DNA from 2 places in the Pseudomonas ogarae genome. Region 1 is predicted to be linked to the other one. Evidence: predicted binding sites of a transcription regulator. Region 1 holds the regulator's gene; the other holds the start of a gene.
What was found. The regulator sigma-54, encoded in region 1, starts transcription at its own class of promoters, with help from an activator protein. The targets are predictions, from matches to a motif close to ANTGGCATNNANNTTGCTNT.

Region 1 (7,731 bases):
GTCGAAAACGTGATGCACGCCGGCCAGGATTTGCCACAGGTGCTGCGCGGCACGCTGCTCAAAGATGCGCTAATGGAGATGACCCGCAAGGGGCTGGGCATGACAGTGGTCCTGGAGGCCGACGGCAAGCTCGCCGGGATCTTTACCGACGGCGACCTGCGCCGCACCCTGGACCGCACCATCGACATCCACAGTGCGACCATCGAGCAAGTCATGACGCCCCACGGCAAGACCGCCCGCGCCGAGATGCTCGCCGCCGAGGCCCTGAAAATCATGGAAGACCACAAGATCAGCGCCCTGGTGATCGTCGACGCCGAAGATCGTCCAGTGGGCGCCCTGAACATGCACGATTTGCTGCGTGCGGGAGTCATGTAAATGAACACAGACCTGTTGCAACGCGGCAAAGCCATCAAACTGGCCGTATTCGATGTAGACGGCGTGCTGACCGACGGCCGCCTGTACTTCCTTGAAGACGGCAGCGAGTTCAAGACGTTCAACACCCTCGACGGCCAAGGCATCAAGATGCTGATGGCCGCCGGCGTACAGACCGCTATCATCAGCGGTCGCAAGACCCCGGTGGTCGAGCGGCGCGCGAAGAACCTCGGCATCCCGCACCTTTACCAGGGGCGCGAAGACAAACTGGTGGTGCTGGACGAGCTTCTGGGTCAACTCAACCTAAGCTATGAACAGGTGGCCTACCTCGGTGACGACCTGCCAGATCTGCCGGTGATTCGCCGGGTCGGCCTGGGCATGGCCGTCGCCAACGCGGCCACCTTCGTACGCGAGCATGCCCACGGCGTCACCACGGCGCGAGGCGGCGAAGGTGCGGCCCGCGAATTCTGTGAACTGATCCTGCGCGCCCAGGGCCACCTCGAAGCGGCCAACGCCGCGTACCTGTGAGCCACTTATGCTGAGCAAGAAGATTCGCACCATCGTGGTGTTCGGCTGTATCGCGGCGCTCTTTGCTGCGGTGGGCTACTGGAACATCAGCCCCGAACGGTTTCTCGACCGGCCTGCGACCCAGATCGAGGAAAAGATCGACTGGTACGCGACCAACACGCATACCCTGCAGTACCTGCCCGACGGCAAAGTGCAATATGAGATGACGTCCGACAAGGTCGACCACGTAAAGGCCACTGACATTACGCTGGTCACCAAGCCCGACCTGAACATGTTCCGCGGCACCGATTTTCCGTGGCACGTGCAGAGCGAGCACGCCGAAGTCAATTCCGGCGGCACCGAAGTGGAACTGATCGACTCGGTACGCATCGCCCGAACCGACGAGAAAAACCGCACGACCATCATCACCAGCACGCGCATGACCGTGTTCCCACAGCAAGAATATGCGCAGACCGAGCAACCCGTTAGAATCGACGGCGCCGGGGGTGTATCGACCGGCACGGGAATGAAAGCGTATTTGAAGGAAAGCAGGATACACCTGCTATCGAACGTAAGAGGACAGTATGAAGCTCGCTAAAACCCTCCCTATTTTGCTCAGTCTGGGCGCAGCACTGGGAAGCGCGAGCGCCTGGGCTCTTCCCACCGACCGCGACCAGCCTATCCGCATCCAGGCCGACGACGCCCAGCTCGATGACAAGAATGGCGTCGCCACCTATAAGGGCGACGTAATCATCACCCAGGGCTCGATGAAGGTCACCGGCAATACCGTGACCATCACCCGCACCCCGTCCGGCGACATCGACGTAGTGACCTCCGTGGGCAACCTGGCCTATTTCGAGCAGATGCAAACCGCAGGCGATACCAAGCCTGTGCAGGGCTACGGGGTCACCATCCAGTATCACGCCTCACAGGATCGTGTCGTCCTGATCGACCGCGCCAAGGTCGTCGACAAGGACAACAACGTGACCCAAGGCGAGAAAATCGTCTACGACACCAACAAGAAGCTCGCCAGCGCCGGTCGCGCCACCGGTAGCAAGGTGACCGAGTCGCGTCCGCGGATCGACATGGTGATCCAACCGAAAAAGAAAACCGACGAGCAGAAGGCCCAGTAATGGCAACTCTGAAAGCTCAGCACCTGGCCAAGAGCTACAAGAGCCGTCAAGTCGTGCGTGATGTCAGCCTGTCCATCGACAGCGGCCAGATCGTCGGCCTGCTCGGCCCCAACGGCGCGGGCAAGACCACTTGCTTCTACATGATCGTCGGCCTGGTCCAGGCCGATCAGGGTCGCGTGCTGATCGACGACCTGGATGTCAGCCACCAGCCGATGCACGGCCGGGCGAAGGCCGGTATCGGCTATTTGCCGCAAGAAGCGTCGATCTTCCGCAAACTGTCGGTTGCCGACAACATCATGGCCATCCTCGAGACCCGCAAGGAACTCGACAAGGCCGGTCGTCGCCAGGAGCTGGAAAGCCTGCTGCAGGAATTCCACATCAGCCACATTCGCGACAACCTGGGCATGAGCCTGTCCGGTGGCGAGCGGCGCCGCGTGGAAATCGCCCGCGCCCTGGCCACCGCACCGAAGTTCATCCTGCTCGACGAACCGTTCGCTGGCGTGGACCCCATCTCGGTGGGCGACATCAAGCAGATCATTCATCACCTCAAGGCCAAGGGGATCGGCGTGCTGATCACCGACCACAACGTGCGCGAGACGCTGGACATCTGCGAAACCGCCTACATTGTCAATGACGGCCAGTTGATCGCCGAAGGCGACTCCGCAGCTATCCTGGCCAATGACCTGGTCAAGGAAGTGTATCTGGGCCATGAGTTCCGCCTGTAAGGACAAGTGTCTGGCGACTTGCCCGAGCGTCGTTTAATTTTATTATGGCGACGCTCTAGGCAAACACTTCAGTTTCAGGCATATAATTTGCTTAAGTTTGGCGCTTCGGCGCCCTGTAGTGGATGGCGCATGTGCGCCGGCGAATAAGGTGTTAAGCCCCTGCCATGAAACCATCGCTAGTCTTGAGAATGGGCCAGCAGCTGACGATGACACCGCAGCTGCAACAGGCCATCCGCCTGCTCCAATTGTCGACCCTGGACCTGCAACAGGAAATCCAGGAGGCCCTGGAGTCCAATCCGATGCTCGAACGCCAGGAAGAAGGCGACGACTTCGATAACGCCGATCCGCTGGCCGACAACGTCGAGCAGAAGACCAACACCGAAATCCCGGAACCGTCCTACCAGGAAGCCGCCCCGACGGTGGATAACCTCGAGGATGGCGAATGGAACGAACGCATCCCCAACGAGTTGCCCGTGGACACGGCCTGGGAAGACGTCTACCAGACCAGCGCCAGCAACCTGCCGAGCAGCGATGACGACGAGTGGGACTTCACCACCCGCACCTCTGCCGGCGAAAGCCTGCAAAGCCACCTGCTGTGGCAGCTGAACCTGGCGCCGATGTCCGACACCGATCGCCTGATCGCCGTAACCCTGATCGATTGCATCAACAACCAGGGCTACCTGGACGAGACCCTCGACGAAATCCTCGAAGCATTCGACCCCGAGCTCGACATCGAGCTGGACGAGATCGAAGCCGTCCTCCATCGCATCCAGCAGTTCGAGCCGGCCGGCATCGGCGCCCGCAACCTGGGTGAGTGCCTGTTGCTGCAACTGCGCCAGTTGTCCGCCAAGACACCATGGCTGGCCGAAGCCAAGCGGCTGGTCACCGATTACATCGACCTGTTGGGCGGCCGCGACTACAGCCAACTGATGCGTCGCATGAAGCTCAAGGAAGATGAGCTGCGCCAGGTCATCGAACTGGTGCAGAGCCTCAACCCGCGCCCCGGCTCGCAGATCGAATCCACCGAGCCCGAATATGTGGTCCCCGACGTGATCGTGCGCAAGCACAATGATCGCTGGCTGGTGGAGCTCAACCAGGAGTCAGTGCCCAAGCTGCGCGTCAACGCCCAGTACGCCGGCTTCGTCAAGCGCGCCGACACCAGCGCCGACAACACCTTCATGCGCAACCAGTTGCAGGAAGCGCGCTGGTTCATCAAGAGCCTGCAAAGCCGCAACGAAACCCTGATGAAAGTGGCCACCCAGATCGTCGAGCATCAGCGCGGCTTCCTGGAGTACGGCGATGAGGCGATGAAACCGTTGGTCCTGCATGACATTGCCGAGGCAGTGGGCATGCACGAGTCGACGATTTCCCGGGTAACCACCCAAAAATTCATGCATACCCCCCGGGGCATCTATGAATTGAAATACTTTTTCTCCAGCCATGTCAGCACCTCCGAAGGCGGCGAATGCTCGTCCACGGCCATCCGCGCGATCATCAAAAAACTGGTGGCCGCGGAAAATCAGAAAAAGCCGTTGAGTGACAGCAAGATCGCTGGTTTACTGGAGGCACAAGGCATTCAGGTGGCCCGCCGTACCGTCGCCAAGTACCGCGAATCCCTCGGGATCGCGCCTTCGAGCGAACGCAAGCGGTTGATGTAACAAGGCCACGCCACAGCGTTCCAGTGGCAGGCATTTCTGCCTGCCGCTTTATGCACTGGCAACGAAGGAGAAGCTGTATGCAAGTCAACATCAGTGGACACCAACTGGAAGTGACCGAACCCCTGCGCACCTACATCGGCGAAAAACTCGACCGATTGGAGAGGCATTTCGACAAGATCACCAACGTGCAAGTCACGATGAACGTCGAGAAACTGCTGCAGAAAATCGAAGCCACGCTGCATATCCCCGGCGGAGAAGTGGTTGCCAACGCAGAGCACACAGACATGTATGCCGCGATTGACCTGCTGACCGACAAGCTGGATCGCCAACTCAAAAAGCATAAGGAAAAGACCCAGAGCCTCCTCCAGGGCGCGACCGGTCGTTAACCCCCCTAATCCATGATCCGACTAGAAACCATCCTGACCCCCGGCCGTTCCCAAGTGAACGCGCCGGGCGGCAGTAAAAAGAAAGCCCTCGAACAAATTGCCAACCTGATCCACCGCGAAGTGCCGGATCTGGAAATGCAGGACGTCTTCGAGGCCCTGGTTGCCCGTGAAAAACTCGGTTCCACCGGTTTTGGCAACGGCATCGCCATTCCTCACTGCCGTCTCAAGGGTTGTGCCGCGCCGATCAGCGCGCTGTTGCACCTTGAAACCGCCATAGATTTCGACGCCATCGACGGCGCCCCGGTCGACCTGCTGTTTGTATTGCTGGTACCGGAAGCGGCGACCGATGCGCACCTCGAGCTGCTGCGCCAGATTGCCAGCATGCTGGACCGCAAGGAAGTGCGCGAAAAACTGCGCAGCGCACCGAGCAACGAAGCGTTGTACCAGGTTGTCCTGGACGAGCAGAACGGTCATTAAAAATGCGCATGATCATTGTCAGTGGCCGCTCCGGCTCCGGTAAAAGCACAGCCCTCAACGTGCTTGAGGACAGCGGCTACTATTGCATCGACAACCTGCCCGCCGGCCTGCTGCCGGAACTGGCCGAGCGCGCCCTGATCCACACCGAGCTGGCACAACCGCTGGTAGCGGTGTCCATCGACGCACGTAACCTGCCAAGCCACCTGTCGCGCTTTCCTGAACTGCTCGAGGAAGTGCGCAGCCGGCATATCCAGTGCGATGTGCTGTACCTGGATGCCGATGAAGAAACACTGCTCAAGCGTTTTTCCGAAACCCGCCGGCGCCACCCGCTGAGCAATGCCAACCGTTCCCTGGCCGAAGCCATCGAGGACGAAAGCCAGCTACTGGGTCCGATCGCCGACCTGGCGGACCTTAAGGTCAACACCACGCACCTGAACCTGTATCAGTTGCGCGACACGATCAAGCTGCGCCTGCTCAACCAACCCGAGCCGGGCACGGCGTTCCTGGTGGAGTCGTTCGGTTTCAAACGTGGCATGCCAGTAGACGCCGACCTGGTGTTCGATGTGCGCTGCCTGCCCAATCCCTATTGGAAACCGGAATTGCGCGAGCAGTCCGGGCTCGACCAACCAGTGATCGACTACCTGGCCGCACAGCCGGATGTCGAGGAAATGTATCAGGACATCTCCAGCTACCTGCTCAAATGGCTGCCCCGCTTTGCCGCGAGCAACCGCGCCTATGTCACGATCGCCATTGGTTGCACTGGTGGCCATCACCGCTCCGTCTACCTGACCGAACGCCTGGGTCAGCTCCTGCAACAGTCCCTGAAGAACGTCCAGGTTCGCCACCGCGACCTCAGCTAAAGGATTCACATCGCGATGCCTGCTCAGGAAATTGAAATCATCAACAAGCTGGGCTTGCATGCCCGAGCGTCGGCCAAGTTCGTCGGCGTCGCGGGCCAGTTCAAGGACACCACCATCAGGGTCGGTCGCACGCCAGAGTCTACGGTCGACGGTAAAAGCATCATGGCGATGATGATGCTCGCCGCCGGCAAGGGCACCAGGATCCACCTGCACACCGAAGGTGATCAGGCGCAGGAAGCGATGGATGCCTTGGTTGACCTGATCAACAGATACTTCGACGAAGGCGAGTAACTAACCAAGTCCCAAGGCGGATTTTTTGTGGCGAGGGGATTTATCCCCTCACCACAGATAAATCACATCACCACAGATCAGCCACTTGTCACGCCAACGCCGTATCCAGCACCATCATCAAACAAAATCCCAGCAACAGCCCCAGGCTCGCCAGTTTCTCGTGACCATTGCGACGGGATTCCGGAATGACCTCGTGAGTCACCACCAGCAGCATCGCCCCGGCCGCCAACGCGAGCCCCAGGGGTAATAGCATCTCGGCAAGGCTCACCAGCCAGGCGCACAGCAGCGCGAACACCGGCTCGACCAATCCTGATGCCGCGCCAATCAGGAACGCCTTGACCCGAGACATTCCCGCCGCAGCCAGCACCAACGCGATTACCAGTCCTTCGGGTACATCCTGCAAGGCGATGCCCATCGCCAGGCTGTCGGCATCCGGCATGCCACCACCCGCCGACACGCCCACCGCCATGCCTTCGGGAATGTTGTGGGCGATGATGGCAAACACGAACAGCCAGATCCGCGGCGCAATGATCGGACGTCCTGGCGCCGCGACCAGCCTTTCGGGGCTGGCCGAGACCTTGCGGTCCACCAGGTACAGCCCGAACGCCCCTGACATAATGCCAAAACAGATGAGGCCACTGGCCGCCCACGGCGTTAACCCCAACTGCTCGGCCGCGACGATGCCCGGCACGATCAGCGAGAACGCCGTGGCCGCGAGCATCACCCCGGCACCAAAACCCAGCAGCGAATCGCTGACGGCCTGGGGCATGCGCCGAATGACCAACACCGGCACGGCTCCCAGCGCGGTGCCCAAGGCGCAGAGCCCGCCGCCCTCAAGCGCACGCAGCAGCCTGGGCTCCAGGTCCAGCCATGCCAGGCCCTGCGCCGCCAACAACGTCATCCCGGCCAACAGCAACAACGATCCCAAGGCGTAGCGGAACATCCGTCCGCTTCCAATCGCCAGTGTTTGAGTATCCATAGTCAGCCTTGGGTTGTTTTCATGAAGGACTCGAAGCCAGCGCAGCCTGGTAGCGTCGGGCGACCTCAGGCCAGTTGATCACGTTGTAGAAGGCGCTGATGTATTCCGGACGACGGTTCTGGTAGCGCAGGTAATAGGCGTGCTCCCAGACGTCCAGGCCAAGAATCGGCGTATTGCCCTTCATCAGCGGGCTGTCCTGGTTGCCACTGCTTTCCACCACCAGGGTCTTTTGCGGGGTGACGCTCAACCAGGCCCAGCCGCTACCGAAACGGGTCAGCGCTGCTTTGGTGAAGGCTTCCTTGAAACCCTCGATACCGCCCAGTTGTGCTTCGATCGCCGCCGC
Region 2 (7,731 bases), 3.0 Mb from region 1:
GAGCGCCAGCGCCTGCAATTGGCCCTGCGTGAATCCAAGTTGTTGAGTGTGCAGCAGCAGGGCAAATGGCTCGAAGAACAGATCATGGCCATGGCGACCACACAAACCGATCGCGGCTTGGTGATGACTCTCGGTGACGTGCTGTTCGACACCGGCGAAGCGGAACTGAAGAACTCGGCCAACCGGGTCGTGCTCAAGATCGTGCAGTTCCTGCAGCTCAACCCCAAGCGCGTGGTGCGTATCGAGGGATACACCGACAGCACCGGCGGCAAGCAGGAAAACCTCAAGCTGTCTCGTGACCGCGCGCAAGCGGTAGCGGATGTGCTGGTGGACCTGGGGATCGACGAAAAGCGTATCCAGGTCGAAGGCTACGGTGATGGATACCCGGTGGACGTCAACGCTTCCGAGCGTGGCCGGGCACAGAACCGTCGCGTTGAAATTGTGTTCTCCGACGAAAAAGGCCAGCTCGGCGCCGCCCGCTGAGGGCTGCGTCACTGGAAAACCCGGCCCCTGTAAAGGCGCCGGGTTTTTTTTGGCCCTGCAATCGATGCATGATGAGTACAGTTAGAGCTGTCACTCCACTGTACTGTCGAGTAATCTGGCAACTGTCCCAGTACACTTCTAAACTGTTCCGGTATCGTTTCCGACAAGAATAAAATGCCCGTGAAATCGAGTGCTGCGTCATGACCAACCTTCTGCTCTATCAACGTATTGCTCAACAGCTGGCTGAAGACATCCGGCGCGGTGTGTATCAGCCTGGTGAACGCGTGCCGTCGGTGCGCAAGATGAGCTCGCAGCTCAACGTGAGCCATGCCACGGTACTGCAGGCCTACGCCAACCTTGAAGACCAGGGGCTGATTCGCGCGCGGCCGCAGTCTGGCTACTACGTGCACCAGACGCCCGCCCTGACGGCGCCGACGCCGGACATTGCCCGGGTAGAGCGTCCGGGGCTGGTGACGCGCAGCAGCATCATCCAGCAAGTATTGGTCGAGTCGCGCCGCGAAGGGGTATTTCCCCTGGGCGCGGCGGTGCCGAGCGTCGACTATCTGCCGGTTCGGGCCTTGCATCAGCAATTGGCCAAGGTCACGCGTTTCCACAGCCCGCGGGCGTTCAGTTACATGTTCAGCCCAGGCTTCGAGCCGTTGCGTCGCCAGGTGGCGATTCGCATGCGCGATGCCGGCGTCGTGGTGGACCCTTCCGAGGTGGTGATCACCCACGGCTGCGTCGATGCGCTGCAGATGTCCTTGCGGGTGCTGACGCGGCCGGGGGACTTGATCGCCGCCGAGTCGCCGACCTATTACGGCTTGCTGCAACTGGCGGATCTGTTGGGCCTCAAGGTCATCGAAATCCCCAGCGACCCGGTCACCGGCATGAGCCTGGAGGCCTTGCAGTTGGCGGCCAACCAATGGTCGATCAAGGCGTTGGTGCTGACCACGCGCCTGAGCAATCCTTTGGGCGGCACCATGCCTGAAGAGCGGCAAAAGCAACTGCTGCGCTTGGCGTCGGACTTCGACATCCAGATCGTCGAGGACGATATCTATGGCGAGTTGATGTTCGAACAGGGGCGCACCAAGGCCCTCAAGGCCTACGACCGGCTGGACCGGGTCATCTACTGTTCGAGTTTTTCCAAGACGTTGTCGCCGGGCGTGCGCATCGGCTGGATGATCGCGGGTAAATTCCAGCAGGAAATCCAGCGGCTCCAGACCTTCAGCACTCACTCCGCGTGCAGTGTCACGCAGATGGGCATCGCCGCGTACCTGGAAAACGGCGGCTATGACCGGCACTTGCGCTATATCCGCCAGGAGTACCGCAAGAACCTCAGCGCCTTTCAACTGGCGGTGCAGCAGTACTTCCCCGAAGGCACGCAGATGAGCCGTCCCACTGGAGGCTTCATCCTGTGGGTCAGCCTGCCGGGGCGGGTCAATACCCAGGAGTTGCATGTGCGGGCGTTGCAACAAGGCATCAGCATCGCGCCAGGGCTGATTTTCAGTAACACCGAGCAGTTCAACCACTGCATTCGCTTGAACTGTGGCACTCCCTGGAACCGTGAGGCAGAACGGGCCTTGATGACACTGGGGATGCTGGCCACTCAATTGTGCCAAGAGACGGCCAACGGATTTCTTTAGGCGTCAGTGGCTTAGCTCGATGTGCTTGTCAGCGCCTCATTATCAGGCGAGCATGGGGGTCCCTGTCGTCAGTACCGTTGTGTCTATGAAAGCCATTTTTCCTGCTGCCTGGGTTTTGATCGGCCTGTTGAGCGCCTTCCACATGGGAGGCGTCGTCGCGGCAACTCCAGCGCAGGAAAAACCGGCCGCCAGTGCCACGAAAGATACGCCGAAAAAAACGGCAGTGACCAAGAAGCCTTCCACTAAAAAGGCAGCTCCCGCGAAGAAAAAGCGCGCGCCCATCGCTTCCAAGAGCAAATCCGCCCGCGAGGTCGCCAAGACCCCATTGCCGCCGGCCAAGCTCGATCTGAGCCTGCCTCGTGACATGGTCGAGGAACTGCAACCACCGGGTAAGGTGGTGCAGTCCAAGCGTGAGCAGCTCTTGCCGTCGATGTTCGGCGAGAAACCCGGGCCGTTTCAGCTCAATGGCCGTTTGTTGAGCAATGAAATGCAGCTGCCACTGCGCAACCAGGAGCGCAATGAGGTGGAAGGTGCGGCGCTGGACTTCGAATTCAAGCAATGAGCCTTCGACAGGCCTGCAGTTCGTCGCTGACCATTCGGTCATCCCGCCATGGGCAAAAAAACACGCAGACGGTAATTTAAAACGAGTGTTTTAGCCGGTACTCTGTGTTCTGTTACTAACCATTACTGTCGTGAGGATGTCGCCGTCATGAAATGCCGTGAAGGCTGTGGCGCCTGTTGCATCGCCCCTTCCATCAGCTCATCGATCCCTGGCATGCCCCAAGGCAAACCGGCGGGAGAACGTTGCGCGCAATTGTCAGTCGATAACCTGTGCCGGATCTTCGGCCAGCCGGAACGTCCGGCAGTGTGCTCGGCGTTCGACGCCGACATCGAGGTGTGCGGCAGCAGCAGTGAAGAGGCCATCCGACTGATCGGTTGGTGGGAGCAAGTCACGGCAGCGTAATGAGTCAATGAACGGATCCTAACTGAACGAACTTGGACAATAAGGAAAAGAACTATGGGTTCGCTGCATCGTATGGCTGTGTTGTGTGGGTTGACTGTATTGCTGGCAACGGCCACCGCTCAGGCAGAGGATTGGCAGGTTGCCAAGGAGAAGGACGGTATCAAGGTTTCCCTCAGTGAAGTGGCGGGCTCCAAGTACAAGGCCTATCGCGGCGTGACGGTGATGAAAACCACCATGGCCAAGCTGCGGGCCCTGCAGGAAGACGTTCCCGGCGCTTGCGCCTGGATTCATGAATGCAAGAGCCAGAAACTGCTCAAGCACGAAGGCAATCAAAGTTGGACCTACACCCAGTTCAACACGCCATGGCCGGTGACGGCCCGAGACTCGGTGCTGCAAGTCACCACCGAGGAGGGCGCCGATGGCAGCCTGACCCGCAAGCTCAAGGGCGTGCCGAAATACCTGCCTGAAGAGCAAGGTTTCGTGCGAGTGACCCAGGTTGAAGGCTTCTGGACGTTCACGCCAAAGGGCGCTGACCAGATCGAAGTGACCTACCAGGTCCACACCGAGCCAGGGGGTGACGTACCGTCCTGGCTGGCGAACAAGTTTGTGGTGGATGCGCCGTTCAACACCTTGAAAGCCCTGAAGGAACGCGCCGAAAACTGATCGGCCACGGCTGTACACCAGGAGACCGCCCCAGAGGCGGTCTTTTCATGTGTGCCGTCCAGGCCGCCCAGTGGAACGATTGTCCGGCCCCCAATGTCGAGATAAAGGTAAGCCAGGCCCTGAATTGATCAAGGAGACACCGATGCAAAAGTGGGAAATCACTTTCATTGACGATCACGGTGAAACCACCGTCGAGCAGTTCGACCATGACCAGAAGCCCACCATGGAGCAGGCCGCCCAATTGATTCGCGAAAGATTGCTTCCAGTGCTCAAGCGACTGGACCTCAACGACTTGGAAAACCGCACCGAAGACCCGACAGTCAAGAATCTCAAGTCGCAAAACAGCATCGAAATTCTCAGCATTACACCGATTTCATGAAACGGTGCCTGGTCTCGCTTGGCAGTGGCCACCACTTACGGCTACTCTGCAATTGAGATCAGCGAAAGGATCGCCAAGGTCCGGTCTTGTCAGCTACATGCTTGTGTCCCGACGGCCATTTGATGCCGTACCGCTTGCAGCCTGAGGGCTTCACGCACGGGAAGACGGAAAGTCTATCCATTGGTTTCAGGAGGACGTTTCATGAGCACAGCCTATCAAGAAGACATCAGCACCAGCGTATTGCGCCGCATGAAAGAAGGCGGTTTCGATTTTTCCCGATTCCATCCCATTGAGTTCTACGCCATTTTCCCGGACGAGGAGCGGGCGCGCAGGGCGGCAGGTCATTTTCGGGGAGAGTCGCTGAACGCGCAGATCAGTGCACGGGACGACGGGGCTTGGTCATTGGAACTGAGCCGGGTGATGTACGCCACTTACGATGACATAGGAGACTTCGAGCAAGACTTTGAGGCAGTCGTCGAACCCTTGGGTGGTGTGATCGAGGGCTGGGGCGTCAAGCAAGAGATCCGGCGCCTGCAGGCCTGACAGTTACTCACCGCAACCACAGCAACGGCTGACCTTTGTGTCGGCCGTTTTCATGTCTGTGAACTACCCGAGCATTGAACATTACTGTGGGATTTGTGGCGGACGCCGAATAGGTGAGCATGTCCCCCGCCAACACCACAACCGCCAGGTTTTGTACCTAACTGTATCCAGATCAAGCCGCGTCGTTTTTCCATGGCTATGCTCAGGAGAGCGACGCCCCTGCGTCGCAATGGAGCGGGGGGCAGCGGGGTGGGGGTATTTGCTGCACTAGAAAAGTGCACGGCCTGTCAGAGGAGAATCCAACCCGTTGATCATAAAGCGTTTATGCCGATGGCACGGGGCTTGCGAAGCCTTGCTGCCAGGGTGACAAGGAGTACGGCATGATCCGCAGCGGTTTTGATGAAATGTACGATGCCAACGGCCAGGTCCGTCCGCATTACCAGGCGTTTGCCCGCTGGCTGGCTGAAACGCCTGACGAGCTGCTGGCGCAACGCAGGCGCGAAGCCGACCTGTTGTTTCATCGTGCTGGCATTACGTTCACGCTCTACGGCGACGAGCAGGGGACCGAGCGCCTGATCCCTTTCGACACGATCCCGCGCAGCATCCCGGCCAGTGAATGGCGGGTGGTCGAACGTGGCTGCATCCAGCGGGTCAAGGCGCTGAACATGTTCCTGGCCGACCTCTACCACGAGCAACGGATCATCCGCGCCGGCATCATTCCCGCCGAGCAGGTGCTGGCCAACGAGCAATACCAACTAGCGATGCAGGGGCTGGACCTGCACCGTGACATTTACGCGCACATTTGTGGTGTCGATCTGGTGCGCGACGGTGACGGCACGTACTACGTGCTCGAAGACAATCTTCGTACGCCCAGCGGCGTCAGCTACATGCTCGAAGACCGCAAGATGATGATGCGCCTGTTCCCTGAACTGTTCGCCGCCCAGCGCATCGCCCCCATCGACCATTATCCGAACCTGCTGCTCGACACCCTGAAAAGCTCCAGCCCGCTGGACGATCCCAGTGTCGTGGTGCTCACGCCGGGGCGTTTCAACAGCGCGTTCTTCGAGCACGCGTTCCTGGCCCGGGAGATGGGTGTGGAGTTGGTGGAAGGCGCCGACCTGTTCGTACGCGATGACAAAGTGTTCATGCGCACCACCGACGGCCCGAAATCGGTGGATGTGATCTACCGTCGCCTCGACGACGCGTTCCTCGATCCACTGGCCTTCAACCCGGATTCGATGCTCGGCGTACCAGGCCTGTTGTCGTCCTACCGGTCCGGCAACGTGGTGCTGGCCAATGCCATCGGCACGGGCGTGGCGGACGACAAATCGGTGTACCCGTTCGTCACCGACATGATCCGTTTTTACCTGGACGAAGAGCCGATCCTGAAGAACGTTCCTACATGGCAATGCCGTAATCCCGCTGAGCTTTCCCACGTGCTGGCGAATCTTCCCGATCTGGTGGTCAAGGAAACCCAGGGCTCCGGCGGTTATGGAATGCTGGTGGGGCCGGCCGCGACGACAGCGCAGATCGATGCCTTTCGCGAGCGGATCAAGGCCAAGCCGCACGCCTACATCGCCCAGCCGACGCTGTCGCTCTCGACCTGCCCGACCTTTGTCGAAAACGGCATCGCCCCGCGCCACATCGATTTGCGGCCGTTTGTGCTGTCGGGGCGCGAGACCCGCGTGGTGCCTGGCGGGCTGACACGGGTGGCGCTGCGCGAAGGCTCCCTGGTGGTGAATTCATCCCAGGGCGGTGGGACCAAGGACACTTGGGTGGTCGAGGATTGAGGAGCTGCCATGCTGAGTAGAACCGCCTCGGACCTGTACTGGATGTCGCGCTACCTGGAGCGTGCGGAAAACCTCGCACGGATGCTCGATGTCAGCTATTCGCTGTCGCTGATGCCCCAGGACGGGCGTGGCGATGGCCTGCACGAGTTGGCCATGCCATTGCTGATCACCGGCACGCTGGATGATTACCGGGAGCGACACGGCGAGCTGCACGCCGAGCGCCTGCTGCATTTCTTTGCCCTGGAAGCGGCCAACCCGGCCAGCATCTACAGTTGTCTCGGCGCCGCGCGAGCCAGTGCCCATGCGGTACGTGGGCGTATCACCGCCGACATGTGGGAAAACATCAACGCCACCTGGCTGGAAATTCGTGGGATCGCCGAGCAAGGCTTGAATCGCTACGGCATGAGCCGTTTCTGCGAGTGGATCAAGGAGCGATCCCACCTGTTTCGTGGTGCAACCTACGGCACCATCATGCGCAACGATGCGTTCCGCTTCATTCGCCTGGGGACCTTCATCGAAAGGGCCGACAACACCCTGCGCTTGCTCGACGCCCGCTACGAAATGGCCGGCGACCAGGCCGAAACGGTCAGCGATGGCACGGCCCACGCGTATTACCAATGGAGCGCCTTGTTGCGGGCCTTGTCGTCCTTCGAAGCCTATACCGAGATCTACCGTGACGCCCCGGGCGCTCGCCATGTGGCTGAGTTGCTGCTGTTGCGCGCCGACGTACCGCGTTCGCTGCGCGCCTGTACCGAAGAAATCAACCAGATCCTCGCGAGCCTGCCAGGCACCAACGGCCGGCAGGCACAACGGCTGGCGGCGGAAATGGACGCACGCCTGCGCTACACCGGCATCAACGAAATCCTCGACGGGGGCCTGCATGCCTGGCTCACCGAATTCATCCCACTGGTCCGTGAACTGGGCAATGCCATTCACAGTTCCTACCTGGAGGTCATATGAGACTCTCGATCAGCCACGAAACGGCCTACCACTATGAAGATCAGGTGCGCGCCAGCATCCAGTACCTGCGCCTGACGCCCCACGACAGCGAACGTCAGCATGTGCTGAGCTGGCAACTGGATCTGCCCCGGCCGGTGCGGGCGCAGTTGGACCCGTTCGGCAACATCCTTCACGTACTGACCCTGGACGAACCCCACGAAACGGTCATCATCGGCGCCCGCGGACAGGTGGACATCGATCCGTCGCGTGAAGCCGAGCACGAGAGTCAGTCAGCGCTGCCGTTCCTGCGCTTCACCCGGCTGACCG

Region 2: a site for sigma-54 is predicted at 5,005-5,024, ahead of HU749_RS21135 (circularly permuted type 2 ATP-grasp protein). Genes of this name have one in related genera too.

What each region holds. Positions count from the first base shown of each region.
Region 1 covers NZ_CP077086.1:1,307,160-1,314,890, reverse strand. The annotation lists gene HU749_RS05570 (KpsF/GutQ family sugar-phosphate isomerase) at 1-375, shown strand, start outside; gene HU749_RS05565 (KdsC family phosphatase) at 376-900, shown strand; gene lptC (LPS export ABC transporter periplasmic protein LptC) at 908-1,477, shown strand; gene lptA (lipopolysaccharide transport periplasmic protein LptA) at 1,464-2,012, shown strand; gene lptB (LPS export ABC transporter ATP-binding protein) at 2,012-2,737, shown strand; gene HU749_RS05545 (RNA polymerase factor sigma-54) at 2,902-4,395, shown strand; gene hpf (ribosome hibernation-promoting factor, HPF/YfiA family) at 4,473-4,781, shown strand; gene ptsN (PTS IIA-like nitrogen regulatory protein PtsN) at 4,794-5,258, shown strand; gene rapZ (RNase adapter RapZ) at 5,261-6,118, shown strand; gene HU749_RS05525 (HPr family phosphocarrier protein) at 6,134-6,409, shown strand; gene HU749_RS05520 (ZIP family metal transporter) at 6,498-7,388, opposite strand; gene HU749_RS05515 (superoxide dismutase) at 7,408-7,731, opposite strand, start outside.
Region 2 covers NZ_CP077086.1:4,838,901-4,846,631, reverse strand. The annotation lists gene HU749_RS21170 (OmpA family protein) at 1-483, shown strand, start outside; gene HU749_RS21165 (aminotransferase-like domain-containing protein) at 684-2,126, shown strand; gene HU749_RS21160 (translation initiation factor 2) at 2,212-2,688, shown strand; gene HU749_RS21155 (YkgJ family cysteine cluster protein) at 2,836-3,090, shown strand; gene HU749_RS21150 (START domain-containing protein) at 3,145-3,753, shown strand; gene HU749_RS21145 (hypothetical protein) at 3,896-4,132, shown strand; gene HU749_RS21140 (ribonuclease E inhibitor RraB) at 4,334-4,675, shown strand; gene HU749_RS21135 (circularly permuted type 2 ATP-grasp protein) at 5,056-6,465, shown strand; gene HU749_RS21130 (alpha-E domain-containing protein) at 6,475-7,425, shown strand; gene HU749_RS21125 (transglutaminase family protein) at 7,422-7,731, shown strand, end outside.